Regions from separate parts of the Streptomyces sp. NPDC047981 genome, predicted to be linked through region 2. Evidence: riboswitches for the same ligand, from Rfam matches in the RefSeq annotation. Region 2 holds a riboswitch; each other region holds the start of a gene.
What was found. A riboswitch is a leader RNA that binds a small molecule or an ion and turns the genes downstream of it on or off. The one in region 2 is predicted to bind cobalamin.
Positions count from the first base shown of each region.

Region 1: another riboswitch for cobalamin. It lies ahead of AB0E14_RS27940 (CoA-acylating methylmalonate-semialdehyde dehydrogenase); the one in region 2 lies ahead of AB0E14_RS17125 (energy-coupling factor ABC transporter permease).
Region 3: another riboswitch for cobalamin. It lies ahead of metE (5-methyltetrahydropteroyltriglutamate--homocysteine S-methyltransferase); the one in region 2 lies ahead of AB0E14_RS17125 (energy-coupling factor ABC transporter permease).
Region 4: another riboswitch for cobalamin. It lies ahead of cobN (cobaltochelatase subunit CobN); the one in region 2 lies ahead of AB0E14_RS17125 (energy-coupling factor ABC transporter permease).

Region 1 is NZ_JBEZNQ010000056.1:13,189-20,530, forward strand. It holds gene AB0E14_RS27930 (enoyl-CoA hydratase/isomerase family protein) at 1-661, opposite strand, end outside; gene AB0E14_RS27935 (acyl-CoA dehydrogenase family protein) at 658-1,806, opposite strand; gene AB0E14_RS27940 (CoA-acylating methylmalonate-semialdehyde dehydrogenase) at 1,813-3,336, opposite strand; cobalamin riboswitch at 3,577-3,770, opposite strand; gene AB0E14_RS27945 (methylmalonyl-CoA mutase family protein) at 3,912-5,723, shown strand; gene scpA (methylmalonyl-CoA mutase) at 5,723-7,342, shown strand, end outside.
Region 2 is NZ_JBEZNQ010000025.1:54,680-62,021, forward strand. It holds gene cbiQ (cobalt ECF transporter T component CbiQ) at 1-521, opposite strand, end outside; gene AB0E14_RS17120 (energy-coupling factor ABC transporter substrate-binding protein) at 528-875, opposite strand; gene AB0E14_RS17125 (energy-coupling factor ABC transporter permease) at 875-1,573, opposite strand; cobalamin riboswitch at 1,602-1,826, opposite strand; gene AB0E14_RS17130 (PTS fructose transporter subunit IIA) at 1,899-2,303, opposite strand; gene dhaL (dihydroxyacetone kinase subunit DhaL) at 2,300-2,899, opposite strand; gene dhaK (dihydroxyacetone kinase subunit DhaK) at 2,980-3,972, opposite strand; gene AB0E14_RS17145 (MmpS family transport accessory protein) at 4,366-4,812, opposite strand; gene AB0E14_RS17150 (DNRLRE domain-containing protein) at 5,197-7,342, shown strand, end outside.
Region 3 is NZ_JBEZNQ010000056.1:4,966-12,307, forward strand. It holds gene aceA (isocitrate lyase) at 204-1,487, shown strand; gene aceB (malate synthase A) at 1,609-3,207, shown strand; cobalamin riboswitch at 3,362-3,516, shown strand; gene metE (5-methyltetrahydropteroyltriglutamate--homocysteine S-methyltransferase) at 3,700-6,018, shown strand; gene AB0E14_RS27920 (enoyl-CoA hydratase) at 6,103-6,894, opposite strand; gene mmsB (3-hydroxyisobutyrate dehydrogenase) at 6,891-7,342, opposite strand, start outside.
Region 4 is NZ_JBEZNQ010000018.1:71,509-78,850, reverse strand. It holds gene cobN (cobaltochelatase subunit CobN) at 1-3,013, opposite strand, end outside; cobalamin riboswitch at 3,090-3,223, opposite strand; gene AB0E14_RS13650 (cobalamin biosynthesis protein CobG) at 3,282-4,742, shown strand; gene AB0E14_RS13645 (precorrin-8X methylmutase) at 4,757-5,392, shown strand; gene AB0E14_RS13640 (precorrin-2 C(20)-methyltransferase) at 5,389-6,900, shown strand; gene AB0E14_RS13635 (cobalt-precorrin-6A reductase) at 6,910-7,342, opposite strand, start outside.

The sequences.
Region 1 (7,342 bases), on a different contig from region 2:
GTACGTGACGGGCGAGGGCTTCCCGTACGGGAAGCGCGGCCAGGTCGGTGACGAGGGCGTCGAGCGCGGCGGAGGGTACGTGGTGGTCGGCGAGCCCGCACAGCAGGGCGTCGGCGGCGCCGACCGGGGCGCCCGTGAGCGCGAGGTGGGTGCCGAGTTCGCCGGGGACGAGAGCGAGGAGATACGTGCCGCCGACGTCCGGGACGAAGCCGATGCCTGTCTCGGGCATGGCGATCCGGGAGCGTTCGGTGACGATCCGGACGCTGCCGTGCGCGGAGATCCCGACGCCCCCGCCCATGACGATGCCGTCCATGAGGGCGATGTACGGCTTGGGGTAGCGGGCGATCCTGGCGTTGAGCCGGTACTCGTCGCGCCAGAAGTCGGCGGAGGCCCGGCCGCCGCGCGTGCGGGCGTCCTCGTGGATGGCGCGGATGTCGCCGCCCGCGCACAGCCCGCGCTCACCGGCGCCGCCGATCACGACGGCCTCGACGGCCGGGTCGTGCTCCCAGGCGGTGAGGGCCGCGTCGATCCGCCGCACCATGGGGTGGGTGAGGGCGTTGAGGGCCTGGGGACGGTTGAGGGTGATGTGGCCGATGCGGCCCGTGGTGTCGAGCAGGACGGGTGCGTCGCCCGGGGTGCCGGTCGGCGGTGTCGAGGTCATTCGAAGGCCTCCGTCAGGCCGCGGGCCACGATGACGCGCATGATCTCGTTGGTTCCTTCCAGGATCTGGTGGACCCGCAGGTCGCGGACGATCTTCTCGATGCCGTACTCGCTGAGATAGCCGTAGCCGCCGTGCAGCTGGAGCGCGCGGTCGGCGATCGAGTAGCCGGTGTCGGTGGCGAACTGTTTGGCCATCGCGCACAGCTCGGGCGCCCGCGGATCGCCCCGGTCGAGGGCGTGGGCGGCCTGCTGGACCAGGGCGCGGGCGGCGGTGAGTTCGGTCGCCATGTCGGCGAGGCGGAAGCGGAGGGCCTGGGCGTCGAGGAGCCGGTGCCCGAACGCCTGCCGGTCGGCGAGGTGCGCGAGGCTCCGGTCCAGAGCGCTGCGCGCCCCGCCGAGGGAGCAGGCGGCGATCCCGAGCCGGCCGCCGTTCAGGCCGGACATGGCGATGCGGAAGCCCTGGCCCTCGCCTCCGAGCAGCCGGTCGGCGGGGACCCGGACCGCGTCCAGGACGACCTGCCGGGTGGGCTGGGCGTTCCATCCCATCTTCCGCTCGTCGGCTCCGAAGGAGAGGCCGGGGTCGTCCTTGTCGACGAGGAAGGCGGAGACGCCTGCGGCGCCCGCGCCGCCGGTACGGGCCATCACCAGATACAGCTGGGAGGCGCCCGCCCCGGAGATGAACTGCTTGGTTCCGGTGAGCACCCAGTGGTCGCCGTCGCGGACGGCCCGGGTGGCGAGCGCGGCGGCGTCCGACCCGGCGCCGGGCTCGGTCAGGCAGTAGCTGGCCAGGTCGTCCATGGCGCACAGGCGCGGGAGCCACCGCCGGCGCTGAGGGGCGTCGCCGTAGCGGTCGACCATCCAGGCGACCATGTTGTGGATGGAGAGGTAGCCCGCGATGGACGGGCAGCCGGAGGCGAGGGTCTCGAAGACGAGGACGCCGTCGGAGCGGCTGAGGCCGGAGCCGCCGGACTCCTCGCGGACGTAGACGCCGCCGAGTCCGAGTCCGGCGGCCTTGCGCAGGACGTCGACGGGGAAGTGCTTGTCGCGGTCCCAGTCCAGGGCGTGCGGGGCGAGGTGGTCCTGGGCGAAGTCGAGGGTGGTCTCGACGAGGGCCCGCTGGTCCTCGGTGAGCAGGGTCGTGGTCATGGCCGGTCAGCCCATCGTGGGGATCGTGAAGCTCGCGCCCTCGCGGAGCCCGGCCGGCCAACGGGAGGTCACGGTCTTGGTGCGGGTGTAGAAGCGGATGGCGTCGGGCCCGTGCTGGTTGAGGTCGCCGAAGCCGGACCGCTTCCAGCCGCCGAAGGTGTGGTACGCCACCGGCACCGGGATCGGTACGTTGACGCCGACCATGCCGGTGTCGACGCGGCGGGTGAAATCGCGGGCCGTGTCGCCGTCCCGGGTGAAGATCGCCACACCGTTGCCGTAGAGGTGCTCGCTGGGCAGCCGCAGGGCCTCCTCGTAGTCGGCGGCGCGGACCACGCAGAGCACGGGGCCGAAGATCTCCTCCTGGTAGACGCGCATGTCGGGGGTGACCCGGTCGAAGAGGGAGGCCCCGGCGAAGAACCCGCCCTCGTGCCCGGGGAGGGCGAAGTCCCGTCCGTCGACGACGAGTTCGGCGCCCTCCTCGACGCCGATACCGACGTACGTTCGAACCCGGTCGACGGCGTCCGGGCCGACCAGCGGTCCGAAGTCGGCGTCCGGGTCGTCGCTGCGCCCGATCCTCAACGTGCCGATGCGCTCCTTCAGCCGGGCGACCAGCGCGTCGGCGGTCTCCTCGCCGACGGGGACGGCGACCGAGACGGCCATGCACCGCTCGCCGGCCGAGCCGTACCCGGCGCCGATGAGGGCGTCCACCGCCTGGTCGAGGTCGGCGTCCGGCATCACGATCATGTGGTTCTTGGCCCCGCCGAAGCACTGGGCGCGCTTGCCGTGGGCGGCGGCGGTGGCATAGACGTGGGCGGCGACCGGGGTGGAGCCGACGAAGCCGAGGGCGGCGACGCGAGGGTCGTCGAGGAGGGTGTCGACCGACTCCCTGCCGCCGTTGACGACGTTGAGGACGCCGGGCGGAAGCCCCGCCTCCAGGAAGAGCTCGGCGAGCCTCAGCGGTACGGACGGGTCACGCTCGGACGGCTTGAGGATGAAGGCGTTTCCGCAGGCCAGGGCGGGTGCTGCCTTCCAGAGCGGGATCATCGCGGGGAAGTTGAACGGGGTGATGCCGGCGACGACACCGAGCGGGGCGCGCAGCGAGTGGACGTCGATGCCGGTGCCGGCGTTGTCGGTGAACTCGCCCTTGAGCAGGTGCGGGATCCCGGCGGCGAACTCCACGACCTCCAGGCCGCGCTGGAGGTCGCCGTGGGCGTCGGCGACGGTCTTGCCGTGCTCGGAGGAGAGCAGCCGGGCCAGGCCGTCCCTCTCCTGCTCGACCAGCTGGAGGAAGCGCAGCAGGACCCGGGCGCGGCGCTGCGGGTTCCAGGCGGCCCAGTCGCGCTGCGCCCGGGCGGCGTCGGCGATGGCGGCCTCGGTCTCGGCCCGGTTCGCGAGGGGCACGCGGGCCTGGACCTCCCCGGTGTTGGGGTCGTACACGTCGCCGTAGGCCCCCGAGGTTCCCGGGGTGTGCCTGCCGCCGATGAAGTGGGTCAACTCGCGGACGGGGGTGGTGTCTTGTGCGCGGACCATGAGTGCCTGCTCTCGTCAGGTGATCCGGATGGCGCGCCGGTGCGCCGCCGGGACCGCACATGCCGAGGGGCATGCCGCGGGAGGCGGTGGGCAGGGCGCGAGAGCGCGAATGGCGGGGTGCCGTCAGGTCCTGACGGTGGTGGGGTGGGGTACTCCTCGACGGGCGGGGGCCCGTCGGGCGGGTCCGCAGGGAGTGTGCGGGCGCACCGATGCCATGCGTGTCAGCTCCATCCTCGTGGACAACACGGAACATCCCGCGGCCGGTATCCTGACTCCCGGATCAGCGCGCACCGTCCGCCTTCCCGACGTCTCTCACGTCAGTGGCGTGCTGCTCGACGGCGTACTCCCCGGTCACAGTGGCGGGACCGCGCCGGAATCGCACCGGCTTCCCTGCACCGCGGGCCTTCGTCGCGACTATATAGTTGGACGTCCTAGTAAATCCACCCCCGACCGGGTGATCCCGTCGCGTCCTTCGTAGAGGGGAATCGGGTGCGGCTTCAAGAGCTGCCGGGAGAGGGCAAGGTCACAGCCGTGCACACTGCAGCCATTTGAGCGAGCTGTCCTAACATCCGAGCATGACAGTCCTTCCCGACGACGGGCTCGCCCTCGCCGCCGAATTCCCCGACGCGTCCCGTGAGCAGTGGCAGCACCTGGTAGCCGGCGTGCTGCGCAAGTCGGGCAAGGACGTGGAGGGCCCGGCGGCCGAGGACGCCCTGTCCACCGCCCTGGAGGACGCGCTCCGCGTCCGTCCCCTCTACGCCGCCGAGGACACCGCACCCGAGTCCGGTCTGCCCGGCTTCGCGCCGTTCGTCCGGTCCGGCCGCGCCGAGGGGAACACCGTCGGCGGCTGGGACGTCCGCCAGCGGCACACCACCGCCGACGCCCCCACGGTCCTCGCCGACCTGGAGAACGGCGTCACCTCGCTCTGGCTGGTCGTCGGCGAGGGCGGCATCCCGCTCGGGAGCCTCGGGCGGACGCTCGACGGTGTCTACCTCGACCTCGCGCCCGTCGTCCTCGACGCCGGGCAGGACGTACAGGAGGCGGCGCGCGAGCTGTTCGCGCTGTACGAGGAGCGGGGCGTCGCCCCGGAGGCGGCGCGCGGCAACCTGGGCGCCGACCCCCTCGGCCTGGAGGCCCGCACGGGCCGGTCCCACGACGTCTCCCCCGCCCTCGGGCTCGCGCGGCGCTGCGCCGAGGAGTACCCGGGCCTGCGGGCACTGACCGTGGACGCGTTGCCGTACCACGAAGCCGGCGGCTCGGCCGCGCAGGAACTCGGCTGCGCGCTCGCGACCGGCGTCAGTTACCTGCGGCAGCTCACGGAGGCCGGGCTCACCGTCGAACAGGCCCTCGGTCAGCTGGAGTTCCGGTTCGCCGCCACCGCCGACCAGTTCCTCACCATCGCCAAGTTCCGCGCCGCGCGCAGGCTCTGGGCCCGGGTGGCCGAGGTCAGCGGGGCGAGCGGCGCGGGCGCGCAGCGGCAGCACGCGGTGACGTCCCCGGTGATGATGTCCCGGCGCGACCCCTGGGTGAACATGCTCCGCACCACCGTGGCCACGCTGGCCGCGGGCGTGGGCGGCGCGGAGTCGGTCACCGTGCTGCCGTTCGACCACGCGCTCGGCCTGCCGGACGCGTTCGCCCGCCGTATCGCCCGCAACACCTCGACCATCCTCGTCGAGGAGTCGCACCTCGCCCGGGTCATCGACCCGGCCGGCGGCTCCTGGTACGTGGAGCGGCTGACCGACGAACTCGCCCACGCGGGCTGGGAGTTCTTCCGCACCATCGAGAGCGCGGGCGGCCAGGCCGCCGCGCTGCGCTCGGGAATGATCGGGGACCGGCTCGCCGAGACCTGGGCGGCCCGCAGCGCGAAGCTCGCCAAGCGGCGCGAACCCGTCACCGGCGTCAGCGAGTTCCCGAACCTCGCCGAGAACCCCGTCGTCCGAGAACCCGCGCCCGAGCCGCCGTCCGGCGGGCTCCCCCGGGTCCGGCGCGACGACGCGTTCGAGGCGCTGCGCGCCCGTTCCGACGCGCACCTCGCCGCGACCGGAGCCCGGCCGCGGATCTACCTCGCCACGCTCGGCCCCGCCGCCGCGCACACGGCACGGGCCACCTTCGCCGCCAATCTCTTCCAGGCGGGCGGCATCGAGGCCGTCACGGAGGGCACCTTCGAGGAGAGCGGCGCGAGCGAGGTCTGCCTCTGCTCCAGCGACGCGCTCTACGAGGAGCAGGCGGAGGACCGCGCGCGCGAGCTGCGGGCCGAGGGCGCGGGGCATGTGTTCCTCGCGGGCCGGCCCGCCGCGTACGCGGGTGTCGACAGCTATGTCTTCGCGGGTTGCGACGCGGTCGCCGTGCTCGCCACCACTCTTGACCGGATGGGAGTTGTGTCCTGATGTCCGTCCCCGACTTCTCCGGGATCGAGCTGGGTACCCCGGCCGCCGACGGCAGCGCCGACGAATGGCGCACCGCCGTGAAGAAGGCCGCCGGCGGTGACGACCTGCTCTGGGAGACCCCGGAGGGCATCGCGGTCAAGCCGCTGTACACCGGGCAGGACCTGGAGGGCCTCGACTTCCTCGGTACGTACCCGGGCATGGCGCCGTACCTGCGGGGCCCCTACCCGACGATGTACGTCAACCAGCCCTGGACGATCCGTCAGTACGCGGGCTTCTCCACGGCCGAGGAGTCGAACGCCTTCTACCGGCGCAACCTGGCGGCAGGCCAGAAGGGCCTCTCGGTCGCCTTCGACCTGCCCACCCACCGCGGCTACGACAGCGACCACCCTCGGGTGACCGGTGACGTCGGCATGGCGGGCGTGGCGATCGACTCGATCTACGACATGCGCCAGCTCTTCGACGGCATCCCACTGGACCGGATGACCGTGTCGATGACGATGAACGGCGCGGTGCTGCCCGTGCTCGCGCTGTACATCGTCGCCGCGGAGGAGCAGGGCGTACCGCCCGAGAAGCTGGCCGGGACCATCCAGAACGACATCCTCAAGGAGTTCATGGTCCGCAACACCTACATCTATCCGCCGAAGCCGTCGATGCGGATCATCTCCGACATCTTCGCCTTCACCTCGCAGCGGATGCCCCGCTACAACTCGATCTCCATCTCCGGCTACCACATCCAGGAGGCCGGCGCGACGGCCGACCTGGAACTGGCGTACACCCTCGCCGACGGCGTCGAGTACATCCGGGCGGGACGCGAAGCGGGCCTGGACGTCGACGCGTTCGCGCCCCGGCTCTCCTTCTTCTGGGCCATCGGCATGAACTTCTTCATGGAGATCGCCAAGATGCGGGCGGCCCGGTTGCTCTGGGCCAAGCTGGTCAAGCAGTTCGACCCGCAGAACGCCAAGTCGCTCTCCCTGCGCACCCATTCGCAGACCTCGGGCTGGTCGCTCACGGCCCAGGACGTCTTCAACAACGTCACGCGCACCTGCGTCGAGGCGATGGCCGCCACCCAGGGCCACACCCAGTCGCTGCACACCAACGCCCTCGACGAGGCGCTCGCGCTGCCCACCGACTTCTCGGCGCGGATCGCCCGCAACACCCAGCTGCTCATCCAGCAGGAGTCCGGCACCACCCGGGTCATCGACCCGTGGGGCGGCAGCGCGTACGTGGAGAAGCTGACGTACGACCTGGCGCGCCGCGCCTGGAAGCACATCCAGGAGGTCGAGCGGGCGGGCGGCATGGCGCAGGCCATCGACGCCGGCATTCCCAAGCTGCGCGTCGAGGAGGCCGCTGCCCGCACCCAGGCGCGCATCGACTCCGGGCGCCAGCCGGTGATCGGCGTCAACAAGTACCGGGTGGACTCGGACGAGCAGATCGACGTGCTCAAGGTCGACAACTCCTCCGTGCGCGCCCAGCAGATCGCCAAGCTGCGGCGGCTGCGCGAGGAGCGGGACGAGACCGCCTGCCGGGACGCCCTGGAGGCGCTCACCCGGGCCGCGGGCGGCGAGGGCAACCTCCTCGAGCTGGCCGTACGGGCGGCGCGCGCCAAGGCGACGGTCGGT
Region 2 (7,342 bases):
GTCGTCAGCCCCAGCCGGGCGGCCTGCGCCTGCCGGATCTTGGACATCGTGTCCAGCAGGAGGAAGCTGATCCGGTACATCACGAGCGCCACATCCACCACCGGCGCCGGCACCCCCGCCCGCACGAGCCGGGGCAGCACGTCCGACACGGGCGTGGTGAAGGCGAACAGCAGCACGCCCAGGGACGCCGACGAGGTCCGCAGCAGCAGCTCACCGGCGTGGACGGGGCCGTCCTGCGCGAGCACGACGAGACCCCGCGCCCCGCCCACCTCGAAGAGGAGCGGGATCGCGCCCGTCACACAGAAGCCCAGCGGGATGCGGAACGCGCGCCACAGCTGACGCCCCGGCACGCCCGCCGGACCGAGCAGGACGGCCAGGGTGGCCGCCGCGACCAGGACGGCACCCGGCCACGGCGGCAGACAGACCGCGCACAGCGTGAGACCGAAGCCGAGCGCGGCCTTCTCGCACGGATGACGGCGGCGCCAGCGACTGCTGTGCGCCGCCGCGTCGATCGGCAGCACCGGCGGCTAGACGTCGTCGCCGGACGACGCCGACCGCAGCGCCTTCGCCTCGGCGCGCGCCTCCCCCTGCTTGCGGCCCCGGTGCACACCGAAGTAGTACGCCAGCACGCCCGCGCCGAGCGCGGCCTGAAGGGAGAAGAGCGCCGACTCGATCTCGCCGGACGGAGGCTCGTAGAGCGGGCTGAACCACGGCTCGTAGTCGGGAGCGATCTCCGTGATCGCCGCCTCCGCCTCGCCGTCCGCGCCGGCGAACGGCTCCTCCTTGTGGTCGCCGAGGCCCAGGACCAGCGGCAGCACCGCAAGGGCCGCGACGACGAGCAGGAGCAGGGAGTTGATCTTCGCGTTCCGGCTCATCAGGCGCTCGCCTCCGCCTTCTCGTTCTTCTTGCGGGACGGGAGCAGCACCCCGAGCCGGGTCAGGTCGGCCTTGCTGGACTGCGTGAGCAGCCGCATCACGAGGACGGTCAGCAGACCCTCGCTGACGGCGAGCGGCAACTGCGTGACCGCGAAGATGGAACCGAACTTGGCCAGCGCGCCGACCACACCGCTGCCCGGGTCGGGGAAGGCCAGCGCGAGCTGGACGCTGGTGACGCAGTACGTCGACAGGTCGGCGACGAACGCGCCGAAGAACACGCTCACCATGAGCGGCACGTCGAACCGGCGCAGCAGCCAGTACGTACCGAATCCGGCCCACGGCCCGACGATCGCCATCGAGAAGACGTTGGCGCCGAGCGTCGTGAGCCCGCCGTGCGCGAGCAGCAGCGCCTGGAACAGCAGGGTGATCGTGCCAAGGACCGCCATCACCGGCGGACGGAACAGGATCGCGCCCAGGCCCGTGCCGGTCGGGTGCGAACAACTGCCCGTGACCGACGGGATCTTGAGGGCCGACAGGACGAAGGTGAACGCGCCGGACGCGCCGAGCAGCAGGGTGGACTCGGGGTTGGCCTTGACCTCGCGGGTCAGCGCGCGAACGCCGTGGACGACGAAGGGAGCGGACGCGACGCCCCAGGCGGCCGCGTGCACAGGGGGCAGATACCCCTCGGCTATATGCATGGTTGGGAGACCCTCTCCAGCACCTCGTGGATGGACAACGCACCTTGGCCGGTCTCCTGGCTGACGGGTCATGCCGCCGCGGCTCCGCCTTCCCACACCACCGTGGTCTCCCACGGCGGTCCAGTGGCTTCCCCGGAGGGATGGAGCCGGACTTCCCGATCACAGTGGCGAGGGCCGCACCGGTACCGCACCGGTTTCCCGTACACCAAGGCGCTGTGACATTAGTGGGTTGACCAGGTACATCACAACACGGGTGCGCCCCTGGACGGTGTGTGACGGATCTCCCGCGCGCCCCCTGCCCGCCCCTCCTGCCCCTGGTGCGCGCTCACTCCTTCCGGTACGTGTACGCCTCCGCCGCCGCGGCCGACACCGCGTCCAGGTCCCCGCCCGCGCTCGCCGTCACGAGCGCGGCGACGGCGCCCTCCACCAAGGGCGCGTCCACGAGCCGCGCGCCCTCGGGCAACTCGTCGCCCTCGGCGATGAGCGCCTTCACTGTCAGTACGGCGCTCCCGAGGTCGACGAGGAGAGCCACCCCGGCGCCCCCGTCGACCGCCTTGGCCGCCTCGACGATCCGCTCGGAGCTGGTGCCGAGCCCTCCGTCCGGGGTGCCTCCGGCGGCGGCGACCGGCGCGGTCGCCCCGCCGCCCGCGAGGCCCCGGGCGAGGGCGGCGACGGAGTCGGCCACCGCCGCGCTGTGCGAGACCAGCACGATGCCCACCTGACCGGTCATGCGGCGGCCACCTCCGCGAGCGCGGCGATCAGCAGCGCCGACGAGGTGGCCCCGGGGTCCTGGTGCCCGACCGAACGCTCGCCCAGATAGCTCGCCCTGCCCTTGCGCGCCCGCAGGGGTACGGTCGCCAGGGCGCCGGCCTCCGCCGCCTCCCGGGCGGCGGCGAAGGAGTCGCCGAGGGCCTCGGCCGCGGGCACCAGCGCGTCCAGCATCGTCTTGTCGCCCGGCTGGGCCCCGCCCAGCTGAGCGACGCCGGCAACCCCTGCGGTCAGCGCCGCCGCCAGCTCCTCCCGCGTCACCGCCCCGGCCTCGCCGAGCGCCTTGCCGGTGCGGCGCAGCAGCGTCCCGTAGAGCGGCCCGGACGCGCCGCCGACGGTGGAGATCAACTGTCGCCCGGCCAGGACGAGTACGGCCCCCGGGGTCTCCGGCTGCTCCTTGCCGAGGATCTCCGTCACGGCGGCGAACCCCCGCTTCAGATTGGCGCCGTGGTCGGCGTCGCCGATAGCCGAGTCGAGCTCCGTGAGCCGGTCGGCCTCCCGGTCCACGGCGACGGCGGCTGCCGCCAGCCAGCGACGGAAGAAGGCTCCGTCGAACAGCTCCACGCCTTCCCCGCCTTCGTCGTCCCCACCCTGGCTCATGTCACGACCCGCTTCCTCGTGCACCCCGGACATCTCCCTCACCGGCCCCAGCGCAGGGCGGCCGTCTGCACCGGCGCGTCCCAGAGCCGCAGCAGTTCCTCGTCGGCCTCGCAGAGCGTCACCGAGCAACCGGCCATGTCGAGCGAGGTCACGTAGTTGCCGACCAGCGTGCGGGCGACGGGCACACCGCGCTCGGCCAGCACCCGTTGCACCTCGGCGTTGAACCCGTACAGTTCGAGCAGCGGCGTGGCCCCCATCCCGTTCACCAGGGCGAGCACAGGACCGGACGGCCGCAGATCCTCCAGGACGGCGTCCACGGCGAAGTCGGCGATCTCGCGCGAGGTCATCATCGCCCGTCGCTCGCGCCCCGGCTCACCGTGAATGCCTATCCCCAACTCCAGCTCTCCCTCGGGCAGTTCGAACGTCGGACTGCACTTGGCCGGCGTGCTGCACGCGCTCAGCGCCACACCGAAGCTCCGCGACCGCTCGTTCACCCGCCGGGCGATCGACTCGACCCGCTCCAGGGGTGCCCCCTCCTCGGCAGCGGCCCCGGCGATCTTCTCCACGAAGAGCGTCGCCCCGGTGCCGCGCCGCCCGGCCGTGTACAGACTGTCCGTCACGGCCACGTCGTCGTTCACCAGCACTTTGGCGATCTGGATGCCCTCGTCCTCGGCGAGTTCGGCGGCCATCTCGAAGTTGAGGACGTCACCGGTGTAGTTCTTGACGACGAACAGCACCCCGGCCCCACTGTCGACCGCGGCGGCGGCCCGCACCATCTGATCGGGCACGGGCGAGGTGAACACCTCCCCGGGACAGGCGGCCGCCAACATCCCGGGCCCCACGAACCCCCCGTGCAACGGCTCGTGCCCGGACCCACCCCCGGACACGAGCCCCACCTTCCCGGCGACGGGCGCGTCCCGCCGCAGCACCACGCGGTTCTCGACATCGACGGTCAGCTCGGGATGCGCGGCGGCCATACCCCGCAGCGCGTCGGCGACGACGGTCTCCGGAACGTTGATCAGCATCCTCACGAGTGTCTCCTCGGGATTCCGGCGGAAGGGTTCATTTGCTGGGTCTTCGCAGGTCATGCCGTGGCGGATGGAGGGGGTAGTCGTGATCCCTCTCCCGGGCAGTATCGACGTTGCCGCGGCGAAGGTCACGTGGGCAAGGCTGAAGTCGAGCAGGTGCATTCTCGCCCGGCCGTGGAACAGCTCGGAGGCCCACTGGCGGCGATCGCCGGCCGGCCCTGCGACGTCCCGAACGGTCACCGGAGCACTGGTACTGACCTCAGCGGCGTACATCTCGAAGGGAGGGAGGAAATGTCGGTGGCGACACGGACCTTCCCTTCAGCGCGAATGGCTTCGGGGAGCATGTGCACACCCGAGCGGGCGAACCGGACAGCAGGTGTTCTGAGGGGAGATGCGTCACTTCTCGTCGTCGCCGGCAAGCAGTTGGCCGGAGCATGTGGCGCGCCCGAACTCGCCGATGGCGGTGGCGCGCTGGACGTGCTGCCCGCGGATCGCCAAGGTGCAGGCCGCCTGTCCGCCTTTTCCGTCGAGTACGACAGCGACGGTCGGGGCCTTGCCGAGGGGCACCTGGACGGACTTCTTCCAGGGAAGGGTGATGCCCTTCTCGACCCTGGCCGTGCCGTCCTCGCTGCGGGCGAGGTAGGAGATCTCGGCGGTCCCCGTCCCCGTGACCTCGTACGTCACCTCGGCCGTCGGCACGGCTCGCGGCTTCGGCTGCTCGTCCGTGTCGAGCATGCCGTAGCCGACGAGCCCGAGGCAGGCGAGCAGGACGATTCCCGCGACCAGCAGCCCCTGTCGGTCCGGCGAGCCTTCGGCGCCCTCGGGTTCGTTCTCCTCCCGCACGGCGTTTTCCGCTAGTTCATTGGAAGACATGAAAGAGCCCGGCTTTCGGTGAGCTGACAGATGAACTGGGCGGTTATACACCACGCCGCCGACCGGGCGCGAGCGAGCGGAAGAATCGGGCGAACAGCGCATCTGAGGTCGCGTAATTGTCCTGTATGTAACCAGGGTTGACCAAGCATCAGGAGACTGATTAGAAAGCCCACCGCGACTCCCGTGAGCTCGTGCTTTCTTGCTTCTCGCGGTCGGCTCGCATTGCTCCAAGCCGGGCGGAGACATCTGCTCCGGCTCGTTCGGCGTGCCCATTTCGCGTGCGTTGCGGGCGCGCCGATAGCGAAAGGTATTGAGGTGAAAGTTCCGTACGGGAGATTTCTCTCCTGTCTGGTCGTGGCGGCGGTAGCGGGCACGCTATTGCCGCAGATCGCCTATGCGGCTCCCGAATCACCGGCGACGAATGACGACGACAAGGGTGTTGTCGACACGATCGCGGGTTGGTTCTCGGACGATGAGGGTGAGACGAAGCCCCCGGTCGGCGGGAACCTGGACATACCCAGCCGGGAGAAGCTGCCGAAGGGCGAGAAGCTTCCGAAGGCGAAGCGGGTCAAGGAGCTCACGGCCAAGCGCACGTCGCAGGCGCGCTTCTGGCAGCTTTCGGACGGCCGGGTCGAGGCCGAACTGACGGCGGTGCCGACGTCGTACAGGTCCGGGACGTCGTGGAAGCCGGTCGAGACGACCGTGCGCGCCACCCAGGACAAGGGCTTCGACTTCGCCAACACCGCGAACGCCGGCAAGAGCTGGTTCGGCTCCGACGCGGGCCGGTTCATGCGTTTCGAGGCGGAGGGTGGCGGGGCCGTCACGTTCGGCCTGACCGGTGCCGGTGCGCTCAAGCCGGAGGCGAAGGGCGACAGGGTCGTCTACAAGGACGCCGTCCCCGGAGCGGACCTGTCGTACCGGGTCGGCAACGGCCAGGTGAAGGAGGACATCGTCCTCTCCGAACGCCCGGCCGGTCCGGTGTCGTTCACCTTCACCCTGGACACCGAGGGCGGTCTGACGCCGGAGACCCGCAAGGACGGCTCGATCGCCTTCTTCGGCGAGGCCCCGGGCACTCCGGTGATGGTGATCCCGGCTCCGTACATGACGGACGCCAAGAAGGATCCGCAGTCGGTCACCGGCGGTACGTACAGCACCAAGGTCACCCAGAAGCTGACCAGGGACGCCGACGGCAAGGGCTGGAAGCTGACCGTCACGCCGGACGCCACGTGGCTCGCGGCGAAGGAGCGTCAGTACCCGGTCGTGATCGACCCGACGATCACGATCACGCCGATCGCCTCGGTCTCCGAGGACACGATGGTCCTCTCGGACCAGCCGGCGGTGAACTTCAACAACACCTGGAAGCTGTCGGTCGGCAAGACGGACACCGGCATCGCCCGCTCGCTGATCAAGTTCCCGATGAGCGAGATCCCGGCGGGGGTGAAGGTCGACGCGGCCCGGCTGAGTCTGTACTACGACCAGTCGCACACCACCAACGGCAATGCCGTCGCCCTCGAAGCTCACCGGGCCACCGGGGCGTGGAGCGAGGCGGGCGCGACGCCCGCGACCTGGTCCAACACCAGCGCGCTGGTGGGCGAACTGTCCGGCACCACCGTGTCCCTGGACGACGGCGATGCCGGTACGGCGGCGGTCGGCGAGTGGCCGCGATCCACCACGACCGGTGGCGCGGCGACCAACGACGACTACGCCTACAACAAGAACGCGCTCACGGGCGAGTCGTACACCTGGCAGCCGAGGGTCCACGAGACCGACACGTACCGGGTGGACGTGCACTACCCGGCCGCGGCGGACGCGGCCACGGCCGCCCCGTACACGGTCACCCACAACGGCGGCACCAAGAACTACACGGTCAACCAGACCGGCAGCGGCGGCGTCTGGAAGACCCTGGACGCGGCGGAGCTGAGCTTCGCCAAGGGGAACGCCGGGAAGGTCGTCCTCGGCGACACGGGCTCGTCCACGACCCGCACGCTGGCCGACTCGGTGCGGCTGGTGAACCCCGCCGAGATCAACAAGGCCGCCTGGGACTACAACAAGTGGCACGACTTCCCCGTCGCCGACACGGTCCAGAAGTGGGTCTCCGGCACGGCGACCAACCACGGCTTCGTGCTCAAGGCCAAGGACGAGTCGGGCACCGCGCCGACCGGCGGCCCGCGCTACGAGGCGGCCGACGGCAACACCTACGGCGGCGAGACCTCCACGTACCCGCGCCTGACGGTGACCTACGGGGCCGTCGGCACGTCGCTGAACTCGCCGACGGTGGTCCACTCCACCGGCCCGGAACTCTCGTGGCCGGCGTACGCCAACGGCAGCGGTGACACCGGCCTGGACATCGTGGAGTACCAGCTGCACCGCTCCACGCAGCAGGCCTTCACGCCGTCCGCCGCGACGCTGATCGCCCCGATCGTGTCCACGGCCACCGCCTACACGGACACCACGGCGGTGCCGACCCCGGACTCAAGCTCCAGCGAGATCGGGAAGTCGT
Region 3 (7,342 bases), on a different contig from region 2:
TCCAGAGCGGGGAGCCGGGACCCGATTCACGCCCTGATGTCGGCAGTTCCGGCGCCGAGACGGACCGGAGCGGCCAGATTGCTCATCTCCGCCTCCCCGGGCACCGGCGGGCCGCGAACCATCGACAGACACTGCGTGCCACTCCCTGGAAGGACCACACAGCGGATTGGCAAACACAACAAAGCAGGGAGACGGTGACGATCATGACCGAGACGACGAAGCCGACCGCCGCGCAGCTCGCAGAGCGCTGGGCGACCGACCCGCGCTGGGCCGGCATCGAGCGCACGTACACCGCCGAGGACGTGCTGCGGCTGTCCGGCAGCGTCCGTGAGGAGCACACCCTGGCCCGGCGCGGCGCCGAGCGGCTCTGGCGGCAGCTGCACGACCTCGATTACGTCCACGCGCTCGGCGCCCTCACCGGCGGCCAGGCCGTCCAGCAGGTCCGCGCCGGCCTCCAGGCCATCTACCTCTCCGGATGGCAGGTCGCCGCCGACGCCAACCAGGCCGGTCACACCTACCCCGACCAGAGCCTCTACCCCGTCAACTCCGTTCCTCAGGTGGTCCGTCGGATCAACAACGCCCTGCTGCGGGCCGACCAGATCGCGACCGCCGAGGGCGGCACGGACACGACGGACTGGCTCGCTCCGATCGTCGCCGACGCCGAAGCCGGGTTCGGCGGCCCGCTCAACGCCTTCGAGCTGACGAAGGCGATGATCGCGGCCGGCGCGGCGGGCATCCACTACGAGGACCAGCTCGCGTCCGAGAAGAAGTGCGGCCACCTCGGGGGCAAGGTCCTCGTCCCGACCTCCCAGCACATCCGCACGCTCAACGCGGCCCGGCTCGCCGCCGACATCGCGGACACCCCGACCCTGATCGTCGCCCGCACCGACGCGCTCGCCGCGACGCTGCTGACCAGCGACATCGACGAGCGCGACGCCCCGTTCGTCACCGGCGAGCGCACCTCGGAGGGCTTCCACCACGTCCAGAACGGCATGGGCCCGGTCATCGCCCGCGGCCTGGCCTACGCCCCCTACGCCGACCTCATCTGGGTCGAGACGGGCACCCCGGACCTGGCGCAGGCGCGGGAGTTCGCCGAGGCGATCCACGCGCGGTACCCGGACCGGATGCTCGCCTACAACTGCTCGCCGTCCTTCAACTGGAAGGCGGCCCTGGACGACGACCAGATCGCCAAGTTCCAGCGCGAACTGGGCGCGATGGGCTACAAGTTCCAGTTCATCACGCTGGCCGGCTTCCACTCCCTCAACCACGGCATGTTCGACCTCGCCCGCGGTTACGCCGAGCACGGCATGACGGCCTATGTCGACCTCCAGGAGCGGGAGTTCGCCGCGCAGGCCCAGGGCTTCACCGCCGTCCGGCACCAGCGCGAGGTCGGCACGGGCTACTTCGACCTGGTCTCCACCGCCGTGAACCCCGCGTCCTCCACCACGGCCCTGACCGGCTCCACGGAGGAGGAGCAGTTCCACTAGGGCCGACATCGGTCCGCCGGACCCGGCACCGGGTCCCGTCCGGCCCGGCACCGGGCCGCGTCGGGCGGCCCGGCCCCGGGTCACGTCCCGCCTCCCTCAGGTCCCACCCCAGGAGAATCCGATGCCCACCACCGCGCCGACCCACCGCGTCCGCGTTCTCGCCGCACCGGGTGACCGGCACGCCGAGATCCTCACCCCCGCCGCCCTGGACTTCGTCGGGAAGCTGGCGGAGGCGTTCGGCGAACGCCGACTGGACCTGATGAAGGAGCGCCGCCGCCAGGCCCTGCGCCTGGCCGGCGGGGCCCCGCTGGTCTTCTCCCCGGTCACCTCCGCCGTCCGCGACGACCCCAGCTGGCGCGTCGCCCCTCCCGCCCCCGGGCTGACCGACCGGCGGGTCGAGATCACCGGACCGCCGGACCGCCGCATGGCGGTCAACGCCCTCAACTCCGGCGCCCGCGTGTGGATGGCGGACTTCGAGGACGCCACGGCGCCCACCTGGGAGAACATCGTCGGGGGCCAACTCGTCCTGCGCGACGCGATCGACCGCAGCATCGACTTCACCACCGCCGACGGCAAGGAGTACCGGCTCGCCGACCTCGACCGGCTCGCCACGATCGTCGTCCGGCCGCGCGGCTGGCACCTTCTGGAGGAGCACCTCGAGTTCGACGGTGCCCCGGTGCCCGCCTCGCTCGTCGACTTCGGCCTGTACTTCTTCCACTGCGCGCATCGCCAGATCGACGCCGGCCACGGCCCGTACTTCTACCTCCCGAAGCTGGAGAACCGGTACGAGGCCCGACTGTGGAACGACGTGTTCCTGCTCGCACAGGAGCTCCTCGGCATGCCCCGGGGCACGGTCCGCGCCACCGTGCTCATCGAGACGATCACGGCCGCGTTCGAGATGGAGGAGATCCTCTACGAGCTGCGCGAGCACAGCTCGGGTCTCAACGCGGGCCGCTGGGACTACCTGTTCAGCCTGATCAAGACCTTCGGCCACCGCACCGACTTCCTCCTGCCCGACCGGGGTCAGGTCACCATGACCGCCCCGTTCATGCGGGCCTACACCGAGCTGCTCGTCCGCACCTGCCACCAGCGGGGCGCGCACGCCATCGGCGGGATGGCGGCCCAGGTGCCGAGCAGGGACCCGGCCGCCCACGAGGCGGCACTCGCCAAGGTGCGCCTCGACAAGGAGCGGGAGGCGGAGGACGGTTTCGACGGCTCCTGGGTCGCCCATCCGGGGCTCGTCCAGGTCTGCCGCAAGGCGTTCGACGGGGTCCTCGGCGACCTGCCGGACCAGATCCACCGGACTCGGGACGACGTGGAGGTCACCCCGGCGGACCTGCTGTCGGTACGCCGGATCAGCGGACCGCCCACCCGGGAGGGCATCCGCACGAACATCTCGGTCGCGCTCGGCTACTTCGCGGCCTGGCTGCGCGGCCAGGGCGCCGTCGCCCTGGACGGTCTGATGGAGGACGCGGCGACCGCCGAGATCGCCCGCGTGCAGATCTGGCAGTGGGTGCGGCACCGGCTGATCGACCGGGAGACCGTCGTTCGGCTGCTCGACGAGGAGCTCGACACGCTCGGCGCCCAGTACCCGTGGGCCCCGCTGGAGGAGGTGCGGGCGATGCTCGAACGGAACGCCCTCAGCGGCGAACTGCCGCTCTTCTTCACCCCGGACGCCTACTCCCGCCACCTCGTGCGGCACGCGGAGCCCCGCTCGTGAGCGAGGGGACCCCGCCCCTCGGCGGAGGGGCCGGCGTCGACGGCGTGTCTCGGTTCACCATCCGCATGGTGGACTTCGCCCGTCACGACGCCGTCCGGCCCCTTAGGGTGGCCGGTGCAGCTGGTTCGCCCCGTCCGCCAGGCGGGATGCGTCGTAAGAGGGAACCCGGTGGGAATCCGGGACTGCCCCGCAGCGGTGAGCGGGAACGACCGCCGTCATACGCACTGGACCCGTACGGGTCTGGGAAGCGACGGCCAGTAGGTGCCCGCCGGTTCGATCCGGCGAGCGTGCCCGCGAGTCCGAAGACCTGCCCGTTGCCCGCACGCGGACGATTCCGCGCGCGGACATCCCGGTGACCTCGAGGGCGGGTCGGCGACCACACCAGACGGAGACCCGCGCGTCCGCGCGAGGCCGGCCGTCCGGTCCGTCACCCCTTCGCGCTCTCGTCCCGTCCCCGGGATCTCAGGGATTCATCTCGCGAAGGAGATCTCCGTGACCACCAGGACCGCAGCCGCGGCAGCACGGGCCACCGTGTACGGCTACCCCCGTCAGGGGCAGCACCGGGAACTGAAGAAGGCCGTCGAGGGCTACTGGAAGGGCCGCGTCACCGCCGACGCCCTCCGGGCCACCGCGGCCGACCTGCGCCGTTCGAACTGGCGGCAGCTGGCCGAAGCCGGCCTCCACGAGGTGCCGACCGGCGACTTCTCGTACTACGACCACGTGCTGGACACCAGCGTCATGGTCGGCGCCATCCCCGACCGCCACCGCGCCGCCGTCGACTCCGACCGCCTCGACGGCTACTTCGCGATGGCCCGCGGCACGCAGGACGTCGCGCCGCTGGAGATGACCAAGTGGTTCGACACCAACTACCACTATCTGGTGCCCGAGTTGGGCCCGGACACCGTCTTCACCGCCGACTCCACCCAGCAGGTCGCCGAGCTGAGGGAAGCCCTCGCGATCGGCCTGACGGCGCGTCCGGTCCTCGTCGGCCCGATCACCTACCTGCTCCTCGCCAAGCCGGCCCCCGGAGTGGCCGCCGACTTGGAGCCGCTCACTCTCCTCGACCGGCTGCTGCCCGTCTACGCCTCGGTCCTCGCCGACCTCCGCGCGGCGGGCGCGGCCTGGGTCCAGCTCGACGAGCCGGCCCTCGTCCAGGACCGCACCCCGGCCGAGCTGAACGCCGCCGCCCGCGCCTACCGCGAGCTCGGTGGCCGCACGGACCGGCCGAAGCTGCTGGTCGCGTCGTACTTCGACCGGCTCGGCGAGGCCCTCCCCGTCCTCGCCAAGGCGCCCGTCGAAGGGCTCGCCCTCGACTTCACGGGAACCGCCGCCGCCAACCTGGAGGCCCTCGCGGCCGTGGGCGGGCTGCCCGGCAAGCGACTGGTCGCGGGCGTCGTCGACGGACGCAACGTCTGGGTCGCCGATCTGGCGAAGTCCCTGACGACCCTCGGCACCCTGCTCGGCCTCGCCGACCGGGTCGACGTCGCGGCCTCCTGCTCGCTGCTGCACGTGCCCCTCGACGCCACCGCCGAGCGGGACATCGACCCGCAGATCCTGCGCTGGCTCGCCTTCGCCCGGCAGAAGACGGCCGAGGTCGTCACCCTCGCCAGGGGCCTGTCCCACGGCACGTCCGCGATCACCGCCGAACTGGCCGCCAACCGGGCCGACCTGGCCTCGCGCGCGGAGTCGCCGCTCACCCGCGACCCGGCCGTGCGCGCCCGTACCGGCGCGGTCTCCGCCGCCGACACCCGCCGCTCCCGGCCGTACGCCGAGCGGGCCGCCGCCCAGCACGCCCACCTCGGCCTGCCCCTGCTGCCGACGACCACCATCGGCTCCTTCCCGCAGACCGCCGAACTGCGGACCGCCCGCGCCGACCTGCGGGCGGGCCGGATCGACACGGCCGATTACGAGGAGCGGGTCAAGGCCGAGGTCCGGGAGGTGATCGCGTTCCAGGAGAAGGCGGGCCTGGACCTCCTGGTGCACGGCGAGCCCGAACGCAACGACATGGTGCAGTACTTCGCCGAGCAGCTGACCGGGTACCTCGCCACGCGCCACGGCTGGGTGCAGTCCTACGGCACCCGCTACGTCCGGCCCCCGGTCCTGGCCGGTGACATCTCCCGCCCCGCGCCGATGACGGTGCGCTGGACCACGTACGCGCAGTCCCTGACCCACCGCCCGGTCAAGGGCATGCTGACGGGGCCGGTCACCATGCTCGCCTGGTCCTTCGTCCGCGACGACCAGCCGCTCGGCGAGACCGCCCGGCAGGTCGCGCTCGCCCTGCGCGACGAGGTCGGCGACCTGGAGGCGGCCGGGACCTCGGTCATCCAGGTCGACGAACCGGCGCTCCGGGAGACCCTGCCGCTGCGCGCCGCCGACCACGCCGGCTACCTGGCGTGGGCGACCGAGGCGTTTCGGCTCTCCACCAGCGGGGTCCGGCCGGACACCCAGATCCACACCCACATGTGCTACGCCGAGTTCGGTGACATCGTGCGGGCCATCGACGACCTGGACGCCGACGTGATCAGCCTGGAGGCCGCCCGCTCGCACATGCAGGTCGCCCGCGAGCTGGCCGCGCACGGCTACCCGCGCGAGGCCGGTCCCGGCGTGTACGACATCCACTCCCCGCGCGTCCCGAGCGCCGAGGAGGCCGCCGATCTGCTCCGTACGGGGCTGCGGGCCATTCCCGCCGAGCGGCTCTGGGTCAACCCCGACTGCGGTCTGAAGACCCGGGGCTGGCCCGAGACCCGCGCCTCGCTGGAGAACCTGGTCGCGGCGGCGCGCACGGTCCGGGGCGAGCTGCCCGCGTCCTGACCGGGGCGTCCGCGAGGGCCGGGGCGCGTGCGGGCGCCCCGGCTCTCGCGTACAGGCGCCCCGGCCCCTCCTCCGCGGCCGGCGTCAGCGGTGCCGGAACTCCGGCGGTCGCTTGTCGACGAAGGCGGCCATGCCCTCCTTCTGGTCCGCGGTGGCGAACACCGCGTGGAACAGCCGCCGTTCGAAGCGCACGCCCTCGGCGAGGGTGGTCTCGAAGGCCCGGGCCACCGCCTCCTTGGCCATCATCGCCACCGGCAGCGACATGCCGGCGATCGTCTCCGCGACGGCGAGCGCCTCGGGGAGCAGTTCGTCGGCCGGGAGGACCCGGGAGACGAGGCCAGCGCGTTCGGCCTCGGCCGCGTCCATGGTGCGGCCGGTGAGGCACATCTCCATGGCTTTCGCCTTGCCGACGGCACGGGTCAGCCGCTGGGAGCCGCCGATGCCCGGGACGACGCCCAGCTTGATCTCCGGCTGGCCGAAGACGGCGGTGTCGGCGGCGAGCAGGACGTCGCAGAGCATGGCGAGTTCGCAGCCGCCGCCGAGGGCGTAGCCCGAGACGGCGGCGACGGTCGGGGTGCGCAGCTGCCCGAGCCGGTCCCAGGCGGCGAACCAGTCCGCGAGGTACATGTCCAGGTAGCCCTGGGGCCGCATCTCCTTGATGTCGGCCCCGGCCGCGAAGGCCTTGGCCGAGCCGGTGAGGACGACGCAGCCGCACTCCGGGTCCCGGTCGAGGGCCTCGGTGGCGGCCACGACCTCGTTCATGACCTGCAGGTTCAGCGCGTTGAGCGCGCCGGGCCGGTTGAGCGTGAGGAGGGCGGTGCGGCCCTTGCGTTCGACGACGATCGTCTCGTACTCCTGGGCCTCGGCGGCGGTCATGCGCGGTCTCCTTCGCTCTGCCTGACGGTGCGGACGATGCCCGAGAAGTCCTCAGCGGCTCCGACGCGTTCCGCGTACGCGGCGTACAGGTCGGCGGCTTTGAGGCCCAGTTCGGCGTGGACGCCTCCCGCCCTGGCGGCGGCGGCCGCCAGGCCCAGGTCCTTGGCCATCAGGGAGGCGGCGAAGCCGGGCCGGTAGTCCCGGTTTGCCGGGCTGGTCGGAACCGGCCCGGGGACCGGGCAGTTGACGCTCAGCGCCCAGCACTGCCCCGAGGCCGTCGAGGCCACGTCGTACAGCGCCTGGTGGGAGAGGCCGAGGCTCTCGCCGAGGACGAACGCCTCGCTGACGGCGATCATGGAGATGCCGAGGATCATGTTGTTGCAGATCTTGGCGGCCTGGCCTGCCCCGGGCCCGCCGCAGTGGACGCTCTTCTGGCCCATGGCCTCGA
Region 4 (7,342 bases), on a different contig from region 2:
CGCGGCCGTAGGCGTAGCCGCCCCAGACCGTGTACACCTCGGCGAGGTCCGCGTCCGTCCGCCAGTCGCGCGAGTCGATCAGCTGGAGGATGCCCGCGCCGTAGGTGCCGGGCCGCGAGCCGAAGATCCGGGTGGTCGCGCGCCGCTCGTCGCCGTGCTCGGCGAGGTCCGCCTGCGCGTGCGCCCGTACGTAGTTGTCCGCGGCCGGCTCGTCGAGCCCGGCGGCCAGCCGTACGGCGTCGTCGAGGACCCCGATGACGTGCGGGAACGCGTCCCGGAAGAAGCCCGAGATGCGCAGCGTGACGTCGATGCGCGGGCGGCCCAGCTCGGCGAGCGGGACCGGTTCCAGGCCGTTCACCCGGCGCGAGGCGTCGTCCCAGGTGGGGCGGACGCCCAGGAGGGCGAGCGCCTCGGCGACGTCGTCACCGGCCGTGCGCATCGCGCTCGTACCCCAGAGGGAGAGCCCGACGGAGGTGGGCCACTCGCCGTTGTCGGCGCGGTAGCGCGACAGGAGCGAGTCGGCGAGCGCCTGGCCGGTCTCCCAGGCAAGACGGGAGGGGACGGCCTTGGGGTCGACGGAGTAGAAGTTCCGGCCCGTCGGCAGCACGTTGACCAGGCCCCGGAGCGGAGAACCCGAGGGGCCGGCCGGGACGAAGCCGCCGTTCAGCGCGTGCACGGCGTGCGCGAGTTCGTCGGTCGTCGCGGCCAGGCGCGGGACGACCTGCTCGGCGGCGAACCGGAGCACGGCGGCCACGTCCGGGCCGTGCGCGGCGGCGACGCCCGCGACCGCGTCCACGGACCAGTCGGCGGCCTCCATCGCCTCGACGAGCGCGCGCGCCGTCGCCTCCGCCTCGTCGGCGGTGGTCCGGGTCGCGGCCGACTCGTCCAGGCCGAGCGCCTCGCGCAGACCCGGCAGGGCCTGCGTACCGCCCCAGATCTGCCGGGCGCGCAGGATCGACAGGACCAGGTTGACCCGCTCGGGCCCGGTCGGCGCCCCGCCGAGCACGTGCAGACCGTCGCGGATCTGAGCGTCCTTGACCTCGCAGAGCCAGCCGTCGACGTGCAGCAGGAAGTCGTCGAAGCCGTCGTCCTCGGGACGGTCCTCCATGCCCAGGTCGTGGTCGAGCTTGGCCGCCTGGATCAGCGTCCAGATCTGCGCCCGGATCGCCGGCAGCTTCGAGGGGTCCATGGAGGAGATCTGCGCGTACTCGTCGAGCAGCTGCTCCAGGCGCGCGATGTCGCCGTACGAGTCGGCGCGGGCCATCGGCGGCACCAGGTGGTCGACGAGCGTGGCGTGCACGCGCCGCTTGGCCTGCGTGCCCTCACCCGGGTCGTTGACGAGGAACGGGTAGACCAGCGGGATGTCACCGAGCGCCGCGTCCGGGCCGCACGCGGCCGACAGGCCGGCGTTCTTGCCGGGCAGCCACTCCAGGTTGCCGTGCTTGCCGAGGTGGACCATGGCGTCCGCCCCGAAGCCGCCGTCCTCGGCGCGCGCCGCGATCCAGCGGTAGGCGGCCAAGTAGTGGTGGGACGGCGGGAGATCGGGGTCGTGGTAGATCGCGATCGGGTTCTCGCCGAAGCCGCGCGGCGGCTGGATGAGGATCAGCAGGTTCCCGCGCCGCAGCGCGGCGAGGACGATGTCGCCCTCCGGGTTGCGGGAGCGGTCGAGGAACATCTCGCCGGGCGCGGGGCCCCAGTGCTCCTCCACGGCCTCCCGCAGCTCGGCCGGGAGCTGCGCGTACCAGCGCTTGTAGTCGGCGGCCGGGATGCGGACCGGGTTCTTGGCCAGCTGCTCCTCGGTCAGCCAGTCCTGGTCGTGGCCGCCTGCCTCGATCAGGGCGTAGATCAGCTCGTCGCCGTCGCCGGAGACGATCCCCGGGATGTCGGCCTCGGCCCCGAAGTCGTACCCCTCGGCGATCAGCCGCCGCAGCAGCGCGACGGCGGAGGCGGGGGTGTCCAGGCCGACCGCGTTGCCGATCCGGGAGTGCTTCGTCGGGTACGCGGAGAGGACGAGCGCGAGCTTCTTCTCCGCGTTCGGGATGTGCCGCAGCCGGGCGTGGCGGACCGCGATCCCGGCGACGCGGGAGGCCCGCTCGGCATCGGCGACGTACGCGGGGAGCCCGTCCTCGTCGATCTCCTTGAAGGAGAACGGCACGGTGATCAGGCGGCCGTCGAACTCGGGCACGGCGACCTGGCTGGCGGCGTCCAGCGGGGAGAGCCCCTCGTCGTTCTCCTCCCAGGCGGCCCGCGAGCCGGTGAGGCAGAGCGCCTGCAGGATCGGCACGTCGAGGGCGGCGAGCGCGCCCGCGTCCCAGGCGTCCTCGTCGCCGCCCGCCTGTGCCTCGGCCGGCTTCGTGCCACCGGCGGCGAGGACGGTGGTGACGATCGCGTCCGCGCGCTTCAGCGTCTCGATCAGCTCGGGCTCGGGGGCGCGCAGGGAGGCCACGTAGAGCGGCAGGGGGCGGGCGCCCGCGTCCTCGATCGCCGAGCAGAGGGCGTCGACGAAGGCGGTGTTCCCGCTCATGTGGTGGGCGCGGTAGTAGAGCACCGCGATGGTCGGGCCCTCGGTCGTCCGGGCCGTGCGCTCCAGCGGGCCCCAGGTGGGCGCGGCGGCCGGGGCCTCGAAGCCGTGGCCGGTCAGCAGCAGGGTGTCGGCGAGGAACCGGGCCAGCTGCTCCAGGTTGGCCGGGCCGCCGTGCGCGAGGTAGGCGTGGGCCTCGGTGGCGACGCCGACGGGGACGGTGGAGGCCTCCATGAGCTGGGCGTCGGGGGCCTGTTCGCCGGAGAGCACGACGACCGGCTTCCCGGCCGCGCGCACGGCCGTCAGGCCCTCCTCCCACGCCCGCAGCCCGCCGAGGAGGCGGACGACGACGAGGTCGGCCTCGTCGAGGAGCCCGGGCAGGTCGTCCGGGGCGAGCCGGGAGGGGTTGGCGAACCGGTAGGCGACCGGGCCGCCGGCCGCGCGGGCGCTGAGCAGGTCGGTGTCGGAGTGCGACAGCAACAGAATTCGCATGCGTGCGCAGGCCTTCCTCGGGGTTGTCCGCGCCCCGGGTGGTCGTGTGGGTTGGGGCCTCCCCTGCTCGAGCGAAGCCGAGAGCTTGGGGAAGGGAGTTCCTGACTCACCGGGACCCTTGCGGGGCCCGGCTCACAGTGGCGGGACCGCGCCGGATTCTCACCGGGCTTCCTCCCCGGGGTCCTGGGACCCCATGCCGATCTGCATAGTAGATCGTGCGTCCGCCGGGCCGGTCTGGCCCGTCGGCGTCGTGGGTATGCTCGCCGCCATGCCGCCCACCCCACCCGCACGTCCCAACCCGGGCGAACCGCCCGTACGGGACCGTGGTGACGCCTGCCCCGGGGCGCTTCGACTGCACGCCGCCGACGACGGACGTCTGGCCCGACTGCGGCTGCCCGCAGGGTTGTTGACGACTCATCAGGTACTGGTTCTGGCCTCGGTGGCCGAGGAGCTCGGGGACGGGCGGGTCAGTGTCACGTCCCGGGGGAACGTGGAGCTGCGCGGGCTCGGCGAGGCCTGTGGCGCGGCGCTGGCCGAGCGGCTCTCGGGCGCCGGACTGCTGCCCTCCGAGACCCATGAGCGGGTCCGGAACATCGTGGCCTCCCCGGCGGCCGGACTCGACGGACTCGGCCACGGAGACGTGCAGTTGTGGGCCCGCGAACTGGACGCGCTGCTGTGCGCCCGGCCGTGGACGGCGGCCCTGTCCGGCCGGTTCCTCTTCGCCCTGGACGACGGGCGGGGCGATGTGGCGGGGCTCGGCGGAGATGTGACGTTGATCGCAGAAGGCCCGTCGGTACGGGTACGGGTGGGGGGCCAGGACGTCCGGGTCGGCGCCGCCGACGCGCCCCGGGCCGCGCTCGCCGCCGCCGGGGCCTTCCTGGCCGCCGCCCGCACCGCCGGGAACGGCGCCTGGCGCGTACGGGAGCTGCCCGAGGGGCACGCCCCGGACCTGCCCGGCGCGCTCGCGGGCGCCGGGATCACGGCGGTCATGGCGGTCCCGGCGATCCCTGCGCTCCCGACGGTCCCTGTGCTCCCGGCGGTCATGGCGGTCCCGGCGGTCCCGGCGGTCCCGGCGGTCATGGCGGTCCCGGCGGTCCCGGCGGAGCCCGCGACGGCCGCCGAGCCCGAGTCCGGGGGGACGGGCGCCCATCCCAAGCCCGCGACGGCCGCCGAGCCCGCGCCCGGAACGGTCACCGAGCCCCTACCGGCCATGGACCCTCCACCCGCCGGGCCGCCCGCCCCCGGGCCCCTCGGCGACCAGGCCCTCCACGTACTCGCGCCCCTCGGGCGGCTGACCGCCGACCAGTTGCGGGCGCTCGCCGCGAGCGGCGGCGAGGTGCGGCTCACGCCCTGGCGCGGGGCCGTCGTCACCGGCCTCGCCGACCCGGGCGCCGTCGCGGCCCGGCTGCGCGAGCTCGACGCCCACGGTCTCGTCACCGACCCCCGCTCTCCCTGGGCCGGGGTCGGCGCCTGCACCGGGCGCCCCGGCTGCGCGAAGTCCCTCGCGGACGTGCGCGCCGACGCCACCCCGGGCAGCGGCCACGGCCCCGGCGGGCTGCCCGTGTACTTCTCCGGGTGCGAGCGGCGCTGCGGCCACCCGCACGGCGCCTGGGTCGACGTCCTCGCCACCGGCGACGGCGCGTACCTGGTCGACGGCGTCCCCACCCCCCGTACCGCCCTGCCCGACGCCGTCGCGGCGGCCCGCGTCCCCACAGCAACCACGAGATGAGCGAGAGCAGCAGGATGTTCGACTACGAGAAGGACGGCACGGAGATCTACCGCCAGTCCTTTGCCACGATCCGCGCCGAGGCGGACCTCGCGGGTCTGCCCGCCGACGTCGCCCAGGTCGCCGTCCGCATGATCCACGCCTGCGGCATGACCGACCTGGTCGCCGACCTCGCGTACTCCCCGCAGGTCGTCTCCCGGGCCCGCGCCGCCCTGCGCGCGGGCGCGCCGATCCTCTGCGACGCGCAGATGGTCGCCAGCGGTGTCACCCGCAGGCGGCTGCCCGCCGACAACGAGGTCGTCTGCACGCTCTCCGACCCGTCCGTGCCCGCGCTCGCCGCCGAACTCGGCACCACCCGCAGCGCCGCCGCCCTCGAACTCTGGCGCGACCGCCTCGAAGGTTCCGTCGTCGCCATCGGCAACGCGCCCACCGCGCTCTTCCACCTCCTGGAGATGGTCGCCAAGGGCGCCGGGAAGCCCGCCGCCGTCCTCGGCATACCCGTCGGCTTCATCGGCGCCGCCGAGTCCAAGGACGCCCTGGCGGCCCAGACCCTCGGCCTCGACTACCTCGTCGTCCGCGGCCGGCGCGGCGGCAGCGCCATGACCGCCGCGGCGATCAACGCCCTCGCCCACGAAGCGGAGATCCAGGCATGAGCACCCCCGGCACGCCCACCACAGGAAAGCTGTACGGGGTCGGCCTCGGGCCCGGCGACCCGGAGCTGCTCACGCTCGCCGCGGTCAAGGCCATCGCCGCCGCCGACGTGATCGCGTACCACTCGGCCCGGCACGGCCGGTCCATCGCCCGCTCGATAGCGGCCGAGCACATCCGGGCCGACCACATCGAGGAGCGGCTGATGTACCCGCTCACGGTCGAGACCACGGACCACCCCGGCGGCTACCGCGGCGCGCTCGACGACTTCTACGAGCAGGCCGCCGCCCGGCTCGCCGCGCACCTGGACGCCGGCCGCACGGTCGCCGTGCTCGCCGAGGGCGACCCGCTCTTCTACGGCTCGTACCAGCACATGCACAAGCGGCTCGCGGACCGCTACGACACCACCGTCATCCCCGGGGTGACCTCGGTGAGCGCCGCCGCCGCCCGGCTCGGGGAGCCGCTGTGCGAGGCCGAGGAGGTCCTGACGATCGTCCCCGGCACCCTGCCGGAGGACGAGCTGACGGCCCGGCTCGCGGGCACCGACTCGGCGGTCGTGATGAAGCTCGGCCGGACGTTCCCGACCGTGCGGCGCGCCCTGGAGCGGGCGGGCCGGCTGGAGGACGCGCGGTACGTGGAGCGGGCGTTCATGGCGGGCGAGCGGACCGGGACCCTGGCGGACGTGGACCCGGAGACGGTCCCGTACTTCTCGGTCGCCGTGCTGCCCTCCCGGATCGACCAGGCCCCGCCGGCACGGGAGCGGGGCGAGGTCGTCGTCGTCGGCACGGGACCGGCGGGCGCGCCCTGGCTGACGCCCGAGTCGCGCGGCGCGCTCGTCAACGCCGACGACCTCGTCGGCTACACCACCTACCTCGACCGGGTCCCGGTGCTGCGCCCCGGGCAGCGGCGGCACGGCTCGGACAACAAGGTCGAGTCCGAACGCGCCGAGTTCGCGCTCGACCTGGCCCGGCGCGGGCACCGGGTCGCGGTCGTCTCGGGCGGCGACCCGGGCGTCTTCGCCATGGCGACGGCGGTCCTGGAGGTCGCCTCCGAGGAGCGGTACGCGGACGTCCCGGTGCGGGTCCTGCCGGGGGTGACGGCCGCGAACGCGGCGGCTGCCGCCGCGGGCGCCCCGCTCGGCCACGACTACGCCACGATCTCGCTCTCCGACCGGCTCAAGCCCTGGGAGGTCATCGCCGCCCGGCTGCGCGCGGCGGCCGAGGCGGACCTGGTCCTGGCGCTGTACAACCCGGGCTCCAAGTCCCGTACGCACCAGGTGGCGGCCGCCCGTGAGCTGCTGCTCGAACTCCGCTCGCCCGAGACGCCGGTGGTCGTCGCGCGGGACGTCGGCGGCCCGGAGCAGTCGGTGCGGGTGGTGACCCTGAAGACGCTGGAGCCGAGCGAGGTCGACATGCGCACGCTGCTGCTGATCGGCTCGTCGCAGACACGGGCGGTGGAGCGCGCCGACGGCCGCACGATCACCTGGACGCCCCGGCGCTACCCGGAGGCCTGACGCGTCAGGTCAGGCCTCGGCACGCACACGGACCCAAGCGGCGGCCTCCGTGACGGAGGCGGCCGTTTCCACGCCCTCAGGGACGGGCGGGCGGCGGACGACGACCACCGGGACGCCGGCCTCGCGGGCGGCGCGGAGCTTGGGGGCGGTCGCGGCGCCGCCGCTGTCCTTGGTGACGAGGACGTCGACGCGGTGGCGGCGCAGCAGCTCCCGCTCGCCCTCCAGCGTGAACGGGCCCCGGTCCAGGAGGACTTCGGTGCGGGCGGGCATCGGCGGCTCGGGCGCGTCGACGGAGCGGACCAGGAACCACTCGGGGCGGTCGGCGAAGGCGGCGAGCCCCATGCGGCCTGTCGTCAGGAACACCCGGTCCCCCAGCCGGTCCAGGGCCCGCGCGGCCTCGGCCAGGGAGCCGACCGGGTGCCAGTCGTCCCCGGCCTCCGGG